2 regions of the Shewanella sp. 5_MG-2023 genome follow, and region 2 is predicted to be linked to the other one. Evidence: predicted binding sites of a transcription regulator. Region 2 holds the regulator's gene; the other holds the start of a gene.
What was found. The regulator MetJ, encoded in region 2, represses methionine synthesis genes. The targets are predictions, from matches to a motif close to TAGACGTCTAGACGTCTA.
Positions count from the first base shown of each region.

Region 1: the regulator MetJ is predicted to act here: its motif matches at 5,236-5,253, upstream of msrA (peptide-methionine (S)-S-oxide reductase MsrA).

Region 1 covers NZ_JAUORC010000018.1:97,222-106,323, reverse strand. Annotated here, with positions in the region: gene nadA (quinolinate synthase NadA) at 1-33, opposite strand, end outside; gene Q4557_RS12385 (dihydrolipoyllysine-residue acetyltransferase) at 148-1,743, opposite strand; gene Q4557_RS12380 (alpha-ketoacid dehydrogenase subunit beta) at 1,753-2,730, opposite strand; gene Q4557_RS12375 (thiamine pyrophosphate-dependent dehydrogenase E1 component subunit alpha) at 2,733-3,911, opposite strand; gene astE (succinylglutamate desuccinylase) at 4,061-5,092, opposite strand; gene msrA (peptide-methionine (S)-S-oxide reductase MsrA) at 5,266-5,745, shown strand; gene trxB (thioredoxin-disulfide reductase) at 5,902-6,855, shown strand; gene Q4557_RS12355 (GNAT family N-acetyltransferase) at 7,035-7,604, opposite strand; gene rplT (50S ribosomal protein L20) at 7,704-8,063, opposite strand; gene rpmI (50S ribosomal protein L35) at 8,082-8,276, opposite strand; gene infC (translation initiation factor IF-3) at 8,366-8,908, opposite strand; gene thrS (threonine--tRNA ligase) at 8,912-9,102, opposite strand, start outside.
Region 2 covers NZ_JAUORC010000002.1:4,354-13,455, reverse strand. Annotated here, with positions in the region: gene Q4557_RS01020 (bifunctional aspartate kinase/homoserine dehydrogenase II) at 1-1,495, opposite strand, end outside; gene metB (cystathionine gamma-synthase) at 1,558-2,718, opposite strand; gene metJ (met regulon transcriptional regulator MetJ) at 2,926-3,240, shown strand; gene Q4557_RS01005 (sulfite exporter TauE/SafE family protein) at 3,377-4,117, shown strand; gene Q4557_RS01000 (conjugal transfer protein TraF) at 4,179-5,369, opposite strand; gene Q4557_RS00995 (LysR family transcriptional regulator) at 5,492-6,397, opposite strand; gene Q4557_RS00990 (SDR family oxidoreductase) at 6,535-7,254, shown strand; gene Q4557_RS00985 (ABC transporter transmembrane domain-containing protein) at 7,604-9,102, shown strand, end outside.

The DNA.
Region 1 (9,102 bases), on a different contig from region 2:
GATTGAAGCGATATTCGGTGCCGAAGTGATCATTTTGATTCCGAGAAGTTACAACGTTTGAGTATTATACAAAATCGGCCCATAAAATTAAAGGACGCTTTCGCGTCCTTTCGTGTAACTGGGTAACCTATTTTGAAGGTGAAGGAATTAGCGCATGGCTAATAACATCTCTTGAGGTTGTTCCAGATAGAGCTTCCATAAATTACAAAAACGGGCAATGGTGCCACCATCAATTATGCGATGATCGCCAGACCAACTAACTTGCATTATTTTACGCGCTTCAACTTCACCGTTTTCATTAAAGCGCGGTAGAGTTTGCAGTTTACCTAACGCTACAATGGCTACTTCAGGTTTATTGATGATTGGCGTTGCCACTGTGCCACCGAGTGCACCAATATTAGAAATAGAAATCGTGCCACCTTTAAGATCTGCAGGTGAAACGCGGCCACTACGAGCAGCAGTGGTTAAACGAGTAATTTCAGCAGCAACTTCTAGAATAGATTTGTTTTGCACGTCTTTTACATTAGGTACTAACAAACCAACTTTTGAATCAACAGCCATACCTATGTTATGAGAAGCTTTATACGTCAGCTCAGTACACTCGGAATTGACCTGGCTATTCAGCACAGGGAATTCATTGATGGCTAACGACATTGCTTTCATGAAAAATGGCATCATTGTTAGCTTAACTTCATCAGTAGAGTAGCGTTGCTTCATTTCGGCGCGCAAGGCAACTAGATCTGTTAAGTCAAACTCTTCACAATAGGTAAAATGCGGAATGGTCGAAACAGACTCCACCATCATTTTCGCCATAACCGCTTTAACACCTTTGATAGGTGCGACTTTATCAGTAGCGCTTGACACGGTCGTCGCTGGCGTAACTGCTGGGGCTTGGTTATTGACCACAGGAGTAGAAACTGTCGTAGATTTAGGCGTCGCTGCAGTTAAGTGGCTTTCAATATCTTCTTTATAGACACGGCCACTTTTGCCTGTTCCTTTCACATCAGCAATATTGATATCTAAGCTGCGGGCTAAACGTCGCACTGCAGGACTGGCTAATGCTTTGCCTTGTATAACAGGCTCAGGTGAAACATCTAAAGCCACTTGGGTTGCTGGAGCATCATCTACAAGGGTATTTGCTACTGAGGTAGATTCAACTTCGATGGCAAATAAAGGTTCATGTACTTTTGCAAGCTGGCCTTTTCGATAATGAAGTTTAACAATAGTGCCATTTTTTATTGCTGGAATTTGAACCAAAGCTTTGTCTGTCATCACATCAGCAATAGGTTGATCTTCAACCACGCTATCGCCTTCTTCGACTAACCACTCAACCAGTTCACACTCTACAATACCTTCACCAATATCTGGCAATAAAAACTCTTCAATCGCTTTACCTGTAACAGGGGCTTGTGGCGTATTTTGAATCGAGGCATTGCTAGGTGTATGGCTTGAATCATTTTTTACTTCCGCCGCTGTCGAAATGACAAAAGGTTCGGCAGCAGTTGCATCCATATCTACGGCATAAAGTGGTGCATGTACTTTAGCAATATCGCCTTTGGCATAATACAGCTTAGTAATTACGCCACCATGTGGTGCAGGAATTTGCACTAAAGCTTTATCGGTCATGACATCAGCGATGGGTTGATCTTCAACGACTAAGTCGCCTTCTTTAACCATCCAATCGACAAGCTCACATTCAACAACACCTTCACCAATATCCGGCAAAATAAAATCTTTAATCATATCTTGCTCCTAGAAATTAACTGATGCTTTAATGGCTTCGAATGTTTTAAGCTCATCTGGCATGTATTCTTTTTCAAGAATAAGCGGGTATGGTGTATCTAAACCACATACTCGGCTAATGGGTGATTCAAGGCTTAAGAAACATTCCTGCTGAATTGTTGCTGCAATTTCACCAGCAAAGCCACCTGTTAACGGCGCTTCATGGTTTATTAATAACCGACCCGTTTTCTTAACTGAAGCAGCAACGGTTTCTATGTCCCATGGTGCCAGAGTGCGCAAATCGATAATTTCAGATGAAATACCCTCTTTTTCAGCCATAAGCGCTGCTTTTTCAAGGATCTCCATTTGCGCGCCCCAACCTAGTAATGTGATATCAGTTCCTGATTTAACCACTTCTGCTTTACCTAGCTCGATTTCATAATCGCCAGCGGGCACTTCGCCAACTGAAGCACGATAAAGACGCTTAGGCTCAAAGAAAATAATTGGATTAGGGTCACGTATAGAAGCAAGTAACAGCCCTTTTGCTTGCTCTGGGTTACGTGGAATGACAACTTTTAAACCAGGCGTTTGGGTAAAGTACGCTTCTGGAGATTGCGAGTGATAATGGCCGCCTGCAATACCGCCACCATAAGGGGTTCTAAAAGTCAGTCCGCCAACATCAAATTGATTACCACTGCGATATCTGAATTTTGCTGATTCATTAACGATTTGGTCAAATGCAGGGAAGATATAATCAGCGAATTGGATCTCTGCCACAGCAGTCATGCCATTTGAGGCTAAGCCATTAGCAAAGCCAGCAATACCCTGCTCGGTTAACGGTGTATTGAAACAACGATCACGGCCGAATTTTTCTTGTAGTCCAGATGTCGCTCGAAAAACACCACCAAAGTGTCCAACATCTTCACCAAATACCACCATTCTTTCATCCGCGGTCATCGCAATTGATAACGCATCATTAATGGCGTGTAACATGTTCATTTCAGCCACGATTAAATTCTCCCTGCACTTTTAGGATACGACTTAGGATATTTTTTAATATGTTGTTTTAAATCAGCTAATTGTTTCTCTAAAGCAGGTGTTGGTTTATCTAATACATCTGTGATTAACAAGTCGATATGCGGTAAAGCCACTTTTTCTGCCACTTTAACGGCATTAAGTACTTCTTCTCGGTATTGTTCATAAGCTGCAGCATCATCTTTTTCATTTAACCAATCTTTATTGATCATCCAAAGTTTAAAGCGCTTAACAGGATCATGTTGCTCCCACTTAGCTTCTTCTTCTTTTGAACGATAACCCGATGGGTCATCTGAAGATGAATGTGCACCTAAACGGTACGTCATCGCTTCGATGAGTACTGGCGCATTATGTTCTAACGCATGAGCTCGAGCTTGTTGAGTTGCTGCGAGTACCGCAAGCATATCGTTACCATCAACACGAATAGTGTGCATACCATAACCAACACCACGACTGGCAATGCCATTACCTGCAAATTGCTCTTCAGTTGGCGTTGAAATCGCGTAACCATTGTTACGACAGAAAAAGATCGTTGGTGACTTTAAAACTGCAGCCATATTTAGGCCTGCGTGAAAGTCACCTTCTGATGCTGCACCTTCGCCAAAATAACAAATAGCAACGTTACGTTTGCCTTGTAATTTAAAAGCATGTGCAACACCGGTAGCTTGTGGTATTTGAGTCGCTAGTGGTGATGAAATTGTCTGGTAATTTAATTCTTTACTACCGTAATGAATTGGCATCTGTCTGCCTTTACCTAAATCTTTTTCATTACTGAACATTTGATTCATAAATTGTTCAGTGGTAAAGCCACGATATCTAAGTGATGCATGCTCTCGGTATTGCGCCAATATGACATCACCGTCATCAAGTGCAGCAGTACTGCCAATGATAGAGGCTTCTTCGCCAGTACAAGTCATATAAAAACTAATACGACCTTGCCTTTGAGCACTTAACATACGTTCATCTAATACTCGGGTAAAAACACAAGTATCATGTATACGTTCAGCCAAGGCTTTATCAATAACGGGCATGACGGCATTTTCGTAAGTTGTGCCATCAGCTTGTAGAATTTTTAAAATAGGAATGTGCAATGAAGCTTTGTCTAAGAAGCTGACACGATGCACTGTTTCATTAGTCAGTGTTGCGTTGCTCATATTGTGCTCTTGTTATTTGTAGCCTTAAAAATAAAGCGTAATTTATTATATGCGAACGAACATTACGTTAACGTAAACTTACTATCAACTAATGTTCATTCCACTTAGTGAATATCCTGTCATATATAATGTATATTTAGCTTTACAACTTATTGAATTTCTTCATTAGGTGCTGGCACTAAACATAATACTGTACGTTGGCCCACAGGTACATTTTCATTAGGAAAAACGATAGCTTCGTATGGATAAATGACCTTAATCTCAGTGTCACCTTCCGTTGCTAATACATGATTTTGCTTGAACCCAGAAAAATTTACCGTTGTCTTATCAAAGGTGAATTTGAAATCATCAAACTGCTTGTTAATGGAACGAGACACTTTATATAAGTGAAGTTTGTCTTTATCAAAAGGAGCTAGTTCAACTTGTTGTTGAGTTATCAACTGCAAAAGCATCTTTTTAGTATTGGCAAATTTTAACATATCATTCTCGCCAAAAGGCATCACTTTACCCAGTTCGACTGTAAATGCATCGGCTTTGAATTGTTCTGATGAATAATAGCTAAAAGTAGTGGTAGGTTCATGATGGAATAAAATGGTGTCAACATCACAACCCGCTAAAAACATAATTTGATCAGCACTAAAGCTACGTCCAGGCCTGTAAGGATAAATCGCAAATTTCTCATGTTTAGACGGCTTTATCGCGGTGTGTAAGTCGTAATGTATTCGTTGTGAGCTATTATTTTGAAGATAAAAATTAGCTACATATTCCTCTAATTTTTTTGCTCTAACTCTTTCTTTATTTGATAAACCTAAACCGGAAGAATGTGCTCCACTGAACAAACGATTCATATTCTCTTCTACAAAGCGTGTTTGGCTGAGTATGGAATCTGGATTGCCAATTATAAACAGGACTCTTTGTTTTGTAACGATTGTTTCTTTTAATAAATTATTTATGAGTTCGTTACAGATTTCAATAGGTGCTGTTTCGTTACCATGTATGGCACAAGATAAAACAATGTCTTTAGTCGACCCTTGAGCTGGATTAAAACAAATAATCCCGTTATCTAAAATCGTAACTGTTGTTTTATTTGACAATTCAAAGCGCTGTTCTGGCACCTTGTTATTAATGTTAGTTAACGTAAATGCTAAAAAATCTTTGTCATCCATTAATTGTTGAAACACGCTGACTCCTTGATGCGGCTTTAAATATTGAATGGTTTCAAACGGTAGTCGGATTCTATCACATTTAGGGGAAGCTAACGTTAAGTAACATTTAACAGAGTGTAAATCTTTGCTTGCATTATTTATTAGAATAAATATACTTTTAGCCATCTAGACTTCTTTACGGGTATCGTATGACTATAGCAACTTTTGGTGCAGGCTGTTTTTGGGGCGTTGAATATTTTTTTAAACAAATAAATGGTGTAGTTGCAGCACAATGCGGTTATATGGGGGGAAATGACAAATTTCATACCTACGAGCAAGTGAAAGCGGGCGTAACGGGCCATGCAGAAGTGGTACAGGTTGAGTTTGACGAACATATCGTTAGCTATGAAGAGTTGTTGACCGTTTTTTGGCAAAACCACAATCCAACCACTCTAAATATGCAAGGTGGTGATATTGGCAGCCAATATCGAAGCACTATTTTTTTCCACAGCCAAGAACAAAAATTATTAGCAGAGCAATCTAAATTGTTGCTAATTCAAAGTGGTAAATGGGGATTACGACAAATTGTAACTGAAATTGTACCGGTTCAAACCTTTCATCCTGCGGAAGAATATCACCAAAACTATCTAGAAAAGAATGGCTTACCAAGTTGTCATATTAGTTATTAGCATGTAAAAGTCTAATGCGATAACTCCTTGGTGTCTTTTGTGTACGGTATCGATTGCCTCAATCTATATCTTGGAGCAATCGCTACTTTACCCCACCCTGTAAATTCCCTACAATCCATGCAAATTGCTTAAAGCATGTAATGGAGAAATAAAAAAATGAGTCAAGCTCGTCATATTAACCTGTTAATTTTAGGTTCTGGCCCTGCTGGTTATACTGCTGCAGTTTACGCAGCACGTGCAAATTTGAAGCCTGTCATGATCACTGGGATGCAACAAGGTGGTCAACTGACTACGACTACTGAAGTTGAAAACTGGCCAGGCGATGCTAATGGCTTAACCGGTCCAGCATTAATGGCAAGAATGCAAGAACATGCTGAAAAGTTTGATACTGAAATTATCTTTGATCATATTAATGAAGTTGATTTTAGCCAGCGCCCTTACCGATTAAAAGGAGACAATGGTGAGTTTACTTGTGACGCATTAATCATTGCAACTGGTGCATCTGCCAAATATTTAGGCCTTCCATCTGAAGAAGCATTTATGGGCCGTGGTGTATCAGCCTGTGCTACCTGTGATGGTTTCTTTTATCGTAACCAAAAAGTGGCTGTAGTTGGTGGTGGTAACACTGCTGTTGAAGAAGCGCTTTATTTAAGTAATATTGCTTCTGAGGTGCATTTAATCCACCGTCGTGATTCTTTCCGATCAGAAAAGATCCTGATCAACCGTCTGATGGATAAAGTTGCTAATGGCAATATCATCCTACACTTAGATCAAACTCTTGATGAAGTCGTCGGTGACAACATGGGTGTTACCGGTCTTAAAATGAAAAGCACTAAAGATGAGTCAATTTCAGATTTAGAGGTTGCTGGCGTTTTCATTGCGATTGGTCATAGCCCAAACACCGGTATTTTTGACGGTCAACTTGATATGAACTACGGTTACATTACCGTCAACAGTGGCCTTCAAGGTAACGCAACTCAGACAAGTGTTGAAGGCATTTATGCTTGTGGTGACGTAATGGATCAACATTATCGTCAAGCTATTACTTCAGCAGGATCAGGTTGTATGGCTGCGTTAGATGCCGAGCGTTACTTAGACGCACAAAAGTAGAATCGTCACTTTGTAATCTACTAGTTTACACATAGTGAGCTAGTAGCGACAAGCCATCCATTATTGTGATGGCTTTTTTATTGTTTGTATTTTATCGATGTGAATAACACAGGTGAAGGCTGTTGTTTATACAGTTGACCAGTTTTTGTTTAACACTATTACTGCACATTACTCATTTTTTAATGGTTAACTTTCAAACTGTATATTACAACTTCAGTTTTGCCATTAACATCTGAATGAAACTGCTGACAGATAAATTCCATTCCTATTTTCTTTATAATTTTAATTGAACCTAAATTATCCTTATCCGCTATTGCTGTAAAACGTTCAATAATTGGTTGTTCCTCTACCAATAATTTAATCACTGCTTTGGCGCTTTCTGTCGCATAACCTTTCCCCCAAGCTGATTGTTTGAATCGCCAACCAATTTCAAGATTATTAAATTCAGGGGTCTCACTGAAAAAGCCCATGGGCCTAATCAATATCCAACCAACAAAGTTATCACGACGATCAACAGTATCTAGTTCTCGCTTTTCAAACACCTTCCAAAAGCCCCACCCTTTGGATGGCGTTAAATAACTTGCCAAACGTGGTATAGAAATATGTTCTATATCAGATTTTGAGGTAGGTTTTCCGCCGTTTATATATTTCATCACATCGGGATTTTGATCTAGAGCGTAAAGTAAATCGGCATCATCAAGCGTCATAATAGCAATTGATAATCTGTCTGTTGCTAACTGGGTTTTCATAACACCTACTTCCAATAAGTCAAACACAATGGCAAGATTCTAAATTTTAGATATAAAAAAAGGAACCCTAAGGTTCCTTTTTTAAAGAATAATAACTAATTACTTAGCTAAAGCTTCTTTTGCTTTTTCAACTAAAATTGTGAAAACAACTTTGTCGAATACAGCGATGTCAGCCAAAATTTTACGATCGATTTCGATCGAAGCTTTTTTAAGACCGTTAATGAAACGGCTATAAGAAAGACCATTTTGACGAGATGCCGCATTGATACGTGCAATCCAAAGTTGACGGAATTGACGTTTCTTTTGACGACGGTCACGGTAAGCATATTGACCAGCTTTAGTTACTGCTTGAACAGCAACACGGAAAGTACGAGAGCGAGCTCCGTAATAACCTTTGGCTAATTTAAGTACTTTCTTGTGACGAGCACGAGCGGTTACACCACGCTTAACTCTAGGCATTGTTCATATCTCCTTTAATTAAGCGTATGGTAGTTGACGTGCAATTGCTGGCACATCAGACTTAGCTACTAAACATTTAGCACGTAAGTGACGTTTACGCTTAGTGCTCTTCTTTGTCAAAATATGACGTAAGTGTGCCTGTTTGCGCTTGAAACCATTAGCGGTTTTTCTGAAGCGTTTTTGGACACCCTTATCTGTTTTCATTTTAGGCATTGCTAAAACTCCGCATTGGGACATTAATAAAACGTAAGGCGAGCAAAACCCTCAAAAAGGATTTTGCTACTTTTTAATTGGTTGCCCTACTATTTCTTTTTAGGTGCTAGGACCATAACTGCTTGTCGACCTTCCATTTTCGGGAAAGATTCAACAACAGCATATGTTTCCAAATCTGCTTTGATACGGTTCAAAAGATCCATGCCTAAGCTTTGGTGTGCCATTTCGCGACCACGGAAACGCAGCGTAATTTTCGCTTTGTCCCCATCTTCTAGAAAACGAATCAGGTTGCGTAGTTTTACCTGATAGTCGTTTTCATCAGTGCCAGGACGGAATTTAATTTCCTTCAGCTGGACCTGTTTCTGCTTCTTCTTTTGTTCTTTTTGAGCTTTCGCTTTATCAAAAAGGAACTTACCGTAGTCCATAATGCGACAGACCGGAGGCTCAGCGTTAGGACTAATTTCAACCAGGTCTACACCTGCTTCATCAGCTAATTCTTGAGCCTGTGAAATACTTACGATTCCAACAGATTCGCCTTCGATATCCGATAGACGAACTTCTGGTACGCCAGTGATTTCTTCGTTAATACGATTAGGGGCTGGCTGTCGCCCTGCTGCTCTCTTGATCTTTATGACCTATTCCTCCAACAAAATTAGACTACGGCTCGAAATTTGTTTTTGTATCTTGGCAATAAAATCATTGATTTTAATCTTGCCTAAATCGATACCGTCACGTGTTCGTACCGCAACTTCCTTATTTTCTATCTCTTGATCACCAACGACCAATAAATAAGGTACACGCTTTAACGTATGTTCACGTATTTTAA
Region 2 (9,102 bases):
CATCTTGCCAGTTATTGGCATCTATTCCTTGCTGGCAAATGAGCGCCTCTTTTGAACTCACTAAACCCACAAGTTGCACATTGGCTTCTAGTTCACGGTTAAGCATGGTGGATGAGCGCTGAAATAAATCAATCCAGGCTTCACCAATATTACCGACCCCAAGCAATAATACCCCAATACGCAATCGCGGGCCTGCGCAGCGTCGGTGTACTTTTTGGGTGAGTAAATTAACCTGAGATTTAGGCACTAAGGTCACTAAACTCAAACCATCTTGATACAGGGGTTTGGCATCGCGACTTAATAATCGGGCAAAGCTGCGGCGGTAGTGCTCTGCATCAGCACTAACCAAAGCGACTAAACCTAAATCAGTATGAGCATGGATATCGCTAATTAATAGCTCATGACTATGTAGCTCCAGTAACGCTTGTACCTGCTTTTGGTTTTCAGCAGTGAATGCCAGTTCAACTTTATGATGGGCAGAGCACCAATATGCTAGCGGCGCAATACCGGCTTGCTCAAGTAATTTGAGTGTGGTTTGAATTAGCGCTTGCTGCTTAAAGCGAAACAGCACCACTTCATTTAAACTGGTAACCACTGGAGCGCTAGCTGACGAACTTTGGGGCGCAATAAGGGTAAAGTCAGTATGTGATGCGTAACTTGAGCGCACCGCGAGACTAACATTAGTATCAAATAAGGGCTGTAAAGTTCGGCTGTGCAGTACTGGCGAGCCGAGTTTAGCTAAACGATCGGCTTCAGCAAGTGACATGCTTTCAAGTAATTTGGCATCATTAATTTTATTCGGATCAGCGTTAAATACCCCTTCAACATCGGTCCAAATAGTCACTCGTTCAATGTCCGCTAAGCTGGCAATTAAGGTGGCGCTGTAATCTGAGCCATTGCGGCCAAGTAATAATGTATCCCCTTTACTGTTGGCGCAGATAAAGCCGGTGATAACTAACCGTGTATTTGGATTAGCATCCAGCAGCTTTTGGACTTTTTCGCGGGACTCATCAAGACGAATATTCGGCACAGGCCCTTCATCAGCCACCAGCAGTGAGCAGGCATCAATATTCGCGGCAGCAACGCCAGACTCTCTTAATAAGGCTGCCATTAATCGTGCTGACCAACGCTCACCAAAGCTTAATACATGATTGAGCTGAAATTCATTGCGCTCTTCAAGGGACAATAAACTGACTAATTGCGATTTATCGGTTGATAGGCGCTCACGTAAATCGCGCGCTTGTTCGTTTGAGAGAAGTTGCTCAATCAGGTTTTGCTGATAGCTCACCAGTACTTGTAGCTCTTCTTGCCACAAGTCACCGTTTTCTCTTAAGGAGAGTAATTTATATAAAAAGTTAGTACTTTTACCCGCAGCTGAAACAACGACTAAATCATCACTGTTGCCATGAGTCAGTAAAATATGGGCAACGCGGCGATAGCAATCTGCATCAGCAAGACTTGAACCACCAAATTTATGTAAATGACTGCGGGCCATTTTTCACTCCTTAAACAACATATACCAGCCTGACTACATGAATATAGCCAAGGGAGATTAACTTAAAGCGCAGCGACAGCAGCTAAGCCTACTTCAATATCGGCAACCAAGTCTTCAGCATCTTCAATCCCGACAGATAGTCGCAGTAAAGTATCTTTAATGCCAGCTTCATACCGTGCTGCAGGCGCCATTGCTCTATGGGTCATGGTTGCAGGTACGGCAACTAAGCTTTCCACTCCGCCTAAGCTTTCAGCAACACTGAAAATAGACAGTGCATTTAAAAAGGCGACCACTTCTGCTTCACCACCTTTAAGTTCGAAACTTAACATAGCGCCGAAGCCTTGTTGTTGCTTAGCTGCAATATCGTGACCTGGGTGGTCTTTTAAGCCTGGATAATACACTTTTTCGACAAGATTGCTGGCCTGAAGTACGTCAATAACTTGCTCAGCATTTTTTTGATGCTCGCGAATACGTACAGCTAAAGTACGAATGCCACGTAAGGTTAGGTAACTATCAAAAGCCGAGCCTGTTAGCCCTAAGGTGTTTGACCACCAGTGTAGTAACTCACCCAGTTCAGGGTCTTTTGCCACCACAGCGCCACCTACAACGTCACTATGACCATTGATATATTTGGTGGTGGAATGCATGACGATATCAGCGCCTAGCTCTAATGGCTGTTGCAAAATTGGCGATAAAAAGGTGTTATCAACCACAACTAAGGCATCGACTTTATGGCTTTGCTCAGCAATAGCTTTGATATCAACAACACGTAATAATGGGTTTGACGGCGTTTCTAACCACACCATTTTAGGTTTCTGAGCAATCGCATCACTGAGTGCTTGCTCATCTGTTTGATCAATCACCAGTAATTTAAATTGGCCTTTGTTGGCAAGATTTGTGAACAAACGGTAACTACCGCCATAACAATCGTGAGGCACAATCAGTAAATCATCGGGGCCTAATAAACTAGTGACCAAGGTAATCGCAGCCATACCGGTACAAGTAACCACCCCAGTAGCGCCATGTTCAAGTTTGGCAATGGCTTCACCTAACACGCAGCGCGTCGGGTTTCCTGAACGACTATAATCAAACTCTCTAGGGTTTTTATGGCCATCAAAAGAATAGTTTGTTGATAGATAAATCGGCGGGACTACAGCGCCGTATTGGGTATCTGACTCGATACCTTGGCGTACTGCTAGCGTAGCTGCGCGATGTTTGCTCATTGTAAACTCCTAAAGAATACACACTAAAGAGATGTCTAGATGGCTAAATGTACCTAAGCTAAGTCACATCGTCAATACAAATCAGCCGTTTAGACGTCTAAACATAAAGAAATCTATTTCCATTCGTTATAGAATAACCGCAATAATTTGACTGTTATTATTTAGCGGTTAAAATCTGCCACGAATCTATCGTATAAAGGTGAGTTAATGACTGAATGGAATGGCGACTATATCAGCCCATATGCCGAACATGGCAAAAAAAATGAACAAGTTAAAAAAATCACGGTATCCATACCTTTAAAAGTTTTAAAAGTATTGACTGATGAACGTACCCGCCGCCAGGTTAATAACTTACGTCATGCAACCAATAGTGAACTACTGTGTGAAGCATTTTTGCATGCCTACACTGGACAACCACTGCCAAATGACGGTGACTTATCAAAAGAAGGGCCTGATAGCATCCCATCTGAAGCAAAAGCTTTGATGGATGCCATGGGAATTGAGTGGGAAGATCTTGATTAAGTCAAGCTAGCGACTAGCGCTGAAGTACTTGCGCTAAAGCATAAGCCTGCTCAATTAATCAAACACTGCTCGTCATTTAACGCATCGAGCTCTCAAGCTGAGAGTGAGTTGCAGTATTGCGCCTAAAGAGTCGACAATGGAATTTATCGATCCGCAGACCTTGATGCTTGCATCGGTTATCATTTTTCTAGGCGCATTAACCCAAGGCCTTATCGGTTTTGGGCTTGCGGTTGTTGCCAGTCCACTTCTCTATATCATCGACCCACAATTAGTCCCAGCCCCTGTGATTATGATGGGTTTTTCCATCGCCTTATTGACCTTATTGCGTGAACGTACTCAACTGGAGTTTAATGGGCTGCAATATGCGCTGCTGGGGCGAATACCTGGTGGCTTTATGGGCGCAGGTTTATTACTGTTTGCCCCCCAAGCAGTACTGGGGTTAGCCATTGCCTTTATTGTCGGCGCAGCGGTGTTGCTGAGTATTTTTAAGATCACAGCGCCAGTAAATCGGCTTTCGCTATTTATTGCAGGTGTCTTGTCGGGGGTATTTGGAAATATTGCCGCCATTGGTGGGCCACCATTAGCGATTTTATTAGCCGGTAAAGATGCGCCGCAGTTTAGAGCCGCGCTATCGATCTTTTTTGTTTTCAGCTCAATGATCGCACTGATTATTTTAATGCTTGCAGGCTTAGTGGAAGCAAAGCATCTGTGGTTGTCATTGATGCTATTGCCATCTGTCATACTCGGAAATATTGCCGCAGGAAAGCTAACCAATAAGGTTGATAAAAATAAGACTCGCATCGCCACTATGGTGTTATGTAGCTTAAGTGCATTATTGCTAACCCTTAAGTCGTTAATTGAATTATCAGCAGGCTAGTCGATCATCTTTTTGTGGCAGATATAAATGCAACAATGATGACAGCTAAAAATGATAACGCTTAAAAGTGATAAGAAGTTTGCAGCACAGCGCCAATGGCATCATCACCATAGCTGCCGCTCATATCCAGCTTAAAGGCTTGGCCGATGGCAAAGCCGGTGCCGAAAGAGTAAATATCTACGCTATTATCTTTTAAGTCATGGCGGTAGCCCATGCGTAAAAACAGCCAGTCAGTGGCTTTAACTTCACCGCCCACTCGCCAATACTGCACCGCATCAAACTCGCTAAAACGGCTTTGCTCCACCAGATCAATATCCGTGGTTAAGGTGACTCTGGACCAATCATAAGCAGCTCCCACTGTGACTAACGGCTCAATTTGGTATTCAAATGTCCGTCCTTGAGCTTCAACTGTGGTTATTTTTTTACTGAATAAATTACGAGCAGACAGCCCTAAGGTTAAGCTTTCTGTTGGCTCAATAGCCACCCCAAGATCAAGGTTAAATAAGCTGTCATCATTTCGATATTTATCATCATCAAAATCATCGACATCAAAGTTATTGGCACTGGCACTGTAATGATAGGTATCAATGCGTTGAAACTTAGGTGAAATCCCAACTTTTACAGGCATGTTAACTATAGATAGTGGAAAGCTTAACGCCACCCCAAAATCTGTGACTCCGGCGGCTAATACAATGCCTTGAGAGTCTAAGTCAGTGAGATCTGCAGGAGGGTTGGCGGGATCGAGATTAGTCAGCATATCAATATCACCTTGAGCAATATCAGCAACGCCCATAGCGTCAAGGTGACTTTTGGAAAATAGCGCCATTGGCACGGTTTGAGTTGGCAATACTAATGCTGCGCCAATTGCGGCTGATACCGAGGCGTTAGTGCCGTTGAGGGCATTTAAATTAATAACTAAATCATCACGAAAACCAGCAATATCATCAGTATCATTGCCGTTTATGGCCGTTTCTAAGTCATCAAAACTGTCTTGTAGTGAGTCAAACTTATCAAGCATATTGTCGCTATCATCCACTTCAGCAGCCACAACCGGTAACAGTAAGGAGAACTCATTGGTTTTTGGGGCGTAAATAGCCAGTAAAGCGGGATTAATAAAACTTGCGCCGATACGGCTTGATGAGGCTACACCTGTACCGCCCATGCTATCACTGCGAGCTTCAAAATAAAGCTGACCCGCTTGCGTATTTATCGCAAACAGCAGTAAAAACAATAGCAGCGCTAAGGATCTCATCATTCACCATTTTCATTTTTAATTATCTAATAAAGATAGTCGAAAAAATTAAAAATAGGCTTCAATCCCGTTAGACTTTTACGGCATAGATGAATTTAATCAGCCGTTTTTTAAATGTTATTTTATGAATCAGGTAGATAGCGCTTAAAATTTTCCATGGTGAATTGAATAAATTTTTTCAGCCTTTCTGGTTGGAATTTATCTTTATGGTAAAGCATATAAAAAGGCGTGTCGGGAATATGCCAATCATTAAACACATTCACTAATTGACCCGCTGCAATTTCATTAGCGCAATATAAATAAGGTAATCGCACAATGCCATTTCCTGCTAAGGCGCTGGCTTTCATAGCGCGGCCATTTTTACACTTAAAACCGCCCTTAATGGCAACGTCTACAGCTTGAGCATCTTGCCTATGGCCAAAGCGCCAATGGCTGATCGAGCCAGTAATACACAGGTGATTATTAAGCTCGCTTGGATGCTGCGGTTGACCATATTTCGCTAAGTATTCAGGGGCGACTAAAGTGCGGTTTTCGATATCCATCAGCTTTCTGGCCACCAAGCTTGAATCTGCCAGTTCGCCCATGCGAAATACAATATCAAAATGGCCCTCGATTAAATCAACCCGCTGGCTACTAAAATCAAGATCGATGGTAATTTCAGGATACTGTTTAATAAAATCATTCACCAAGGCCACTAAAATATCTTCACCAATCACCCCGCCAACGCAATTAATGTGAATATTGCCCTGTAATGTTTCAGCGCTGTCTAATGTCATTGCCACCACCTGATCGATTTGCGCTAACGCTTGCTGGCATTGCAACAGCAATTGCTGACCTTGCTCTGTCAGTCTTTGGGTTCTGGTGGTTCTAATAATTAGGCTAACACCAAGAAATTTTTCTAAACTTAATAATTGCTTTGATAAATGCGAACGTGAGCAGCCTAATACCTGTGCAGCTTGAGTAAAGTTACCTTGCTCAGCAATCACCACAAAGGCTCTGATATCAATCAAATTTATGTCTAAGTTCATAATAATGTCTATTTTAGTGTGTGGTCATCAACAAGCGATTAGGAGCCATGTGTAAACAATGATGTTCTTTGTGGATTATATATCAACAATGAGCCATTACCTATAATGGACACAACTTAACGAACGAGGTAAAAATCATGAAATCACTTGTTGTCATTACTGGCGCATCATCAGGTATCGGTGCCGCTATGGCGAACGCATTTAGCGCTAAAGGTCACCCACTACTTTTACTTGCTCGTCGCGTTGAGCCGATGCAAGCACTTAACCTGCCCAACAGCTTATCTATCAGCGTTGATGTGACAGATGCTGCAGCGATGAAAACAGCGATTGCGACTGCTGAAGCAAAGTTTGGCCCTGTTGGCTGTTTAGTCAATAACGCTGGCGTAATGCTACTTGGTCAAGCAGATGTACAAGATCCTGCCCAGTGGAGCCAAATGCTCAACATCAATGTGATGGGCGTGCTTAATGGTATTCACGCTGTGCTTGCTGATATGAAAGCCCGTAAAACAGGCACTATTATCAACGTAAGCTCTATAGCGGGTCGTAAAACATTCCCTAACCATGCAGCATATTGTGCCAGTAAGTTTGCTGTGCATGCGCTAACTGAAAATATCCGCGAAGAAGTGGCGATGGATGATGTGCGAATGGTGACTATCGCTCCAGGCGCTGTTGAAACGGCCCTGCTTAGCCACACAACCGATGAAGATATTAAAGCCGGCTACCAAGAATGGAAAGAGTTCATGGGCGGCGTTATCGAGCCTACAGCAGTTGCTGATGCGGCTGTATTTGCCTTTGAAATGCCGCAAAATGTTTGTGTACGAGAAATTGTCTTAGCGCCAACTCGCCAACAACCTTAAGAATATATCAAGTCTATATAGGTCTACATTTCAGCTAAAAACCATGAGTTATTACTCATGGTTTTTTATTATCTTTGCATTAATTTTAATAAGCGGCCTCCCTTTACATACTCCACGCGTACCTCATGCAAACTCATTCTCTTATCCCTCGTAATAATGCCGCCATTTCGAGCAAACTCGCTGCATCTGATTAAAAATCAGTTTAACCCCAAGATGTTATATTGATTGCTTAATATTTAAACTAAGTTAGATTAAGGTAAGGAAAACTGACTAAAACAAGCTACGCTTAAATCATTGGTTTATTGATTGCTTAGTCGTTACGCATTGCGATAAAAAGGACATTTTTTGTATGCAGGAAAACTTCAGTTTATTTTCCAGGAATAAAGCCTTTCCCGAGCTATTATTGTCATCGACATTTATCAATTTATTGTCGCTTGCGCTGCCATTCACCATGCTACAAATCTACGATCGTATTCTGCCAAATCAAGGTTATGGTACTGCCACTATTCTTGTTTCTGGTGTGGCGATTGCGATTTTACTGGAATTATTACTCAGATATGGCCGCAGTTGGCTACTTGCAGCATCAGCAGCCAATTTTGAATTAGAAACCACAACCAAGGTGGTTCATAAACTCATGCAAGCGGACTATCACCATGTTGAAGCCATGGGAACAGGTAAAGTTACTAATGGTTTAGCCAGTATTGCGAGTATGCGAGAGCTCTATTCAGGGCAAGCTATTGTGGCACTGATGGATTTTCCATTTGTGCTCATTTTTCTTGCATTGGTTGCCTATATTGGTGGCCCGCTGGTATTCATTCCGATAGTCGTCTGGGTACTTGTTGGCGCTCTGGTTTATGCCATTGGCAAAAAACTTGCCATCGCCACTGAGAACCTCGCTCTTTCAGATGCTGAACGAACCCGAATGTTGATACTGGTGTTATCAGGGCTAACCACAGCCAAGGCCCTATCTTTAGAGGACCGATTAGCCAGTATTTATAATAAAATAAACCACCAGCGACTAGCACAACAGCAACAAGTCGATTGGTTATCAGCTAAGTTACAAGAAGTCATCCAAGCAGCATCGCAAGGAACAACACTAATATTAGTGATGCTAGGTTGTTTAGAGGTCCTTAACGGTTCGCTTACAACGGGTGGACTGGCTGCATGTTCAATATTAGCTGGTCGCGCCATCGCACCAGTAAGCGCAATTATTAGCCTTCGCTCTCGACTTGTGAGTGCCAAAACGGCGATGTCACACGTAGATGATTTGACCGCCATTCCAGCCGAAGCGTTTAGTGCTGAAAAAATCTATCAACAAAAAATCCCTAACGGCCCCATTACGTTTCAAAAAGTCGATAGCAGTAATTTAGGCACTGTCATTCAACAATTGAATTTAGAGATCCTCCCTAAAACTCTAGTCACCCTGCAATCAAATCCCCTGAGTCATGCTAGCCACTTACTCAGTATCATTGCTGGATTTCAAAAAATAAGTACTGGTGAAGTCGCCATTGATGGGGTTTTACTTCATGCACACGACAGTAAAGAATTTCGACAATCCGTTAATTATGTCGCCCCTTGGCCAACCTTATTTGCTGGTAGCTTGCTAGAGAATATGACCATGTTCAGAGCGGAGTATGAACCTCAGGCGATGGCGATTGCTGATAGTTTAGGCTTAACGGCTAAAATTGCCGAATTGCCCAATGGTTATCAAACTTCAGTCGGTGAAAATGACAACCAAATGCTAAATAAAGGGGCAATTAAACTCATTGCAATAGTCAGAGCGATAGTCCAAAAACCGTCGATATTGCTATTGGATGAGCCGATGATTTCACTTGATGCCGATGCCCA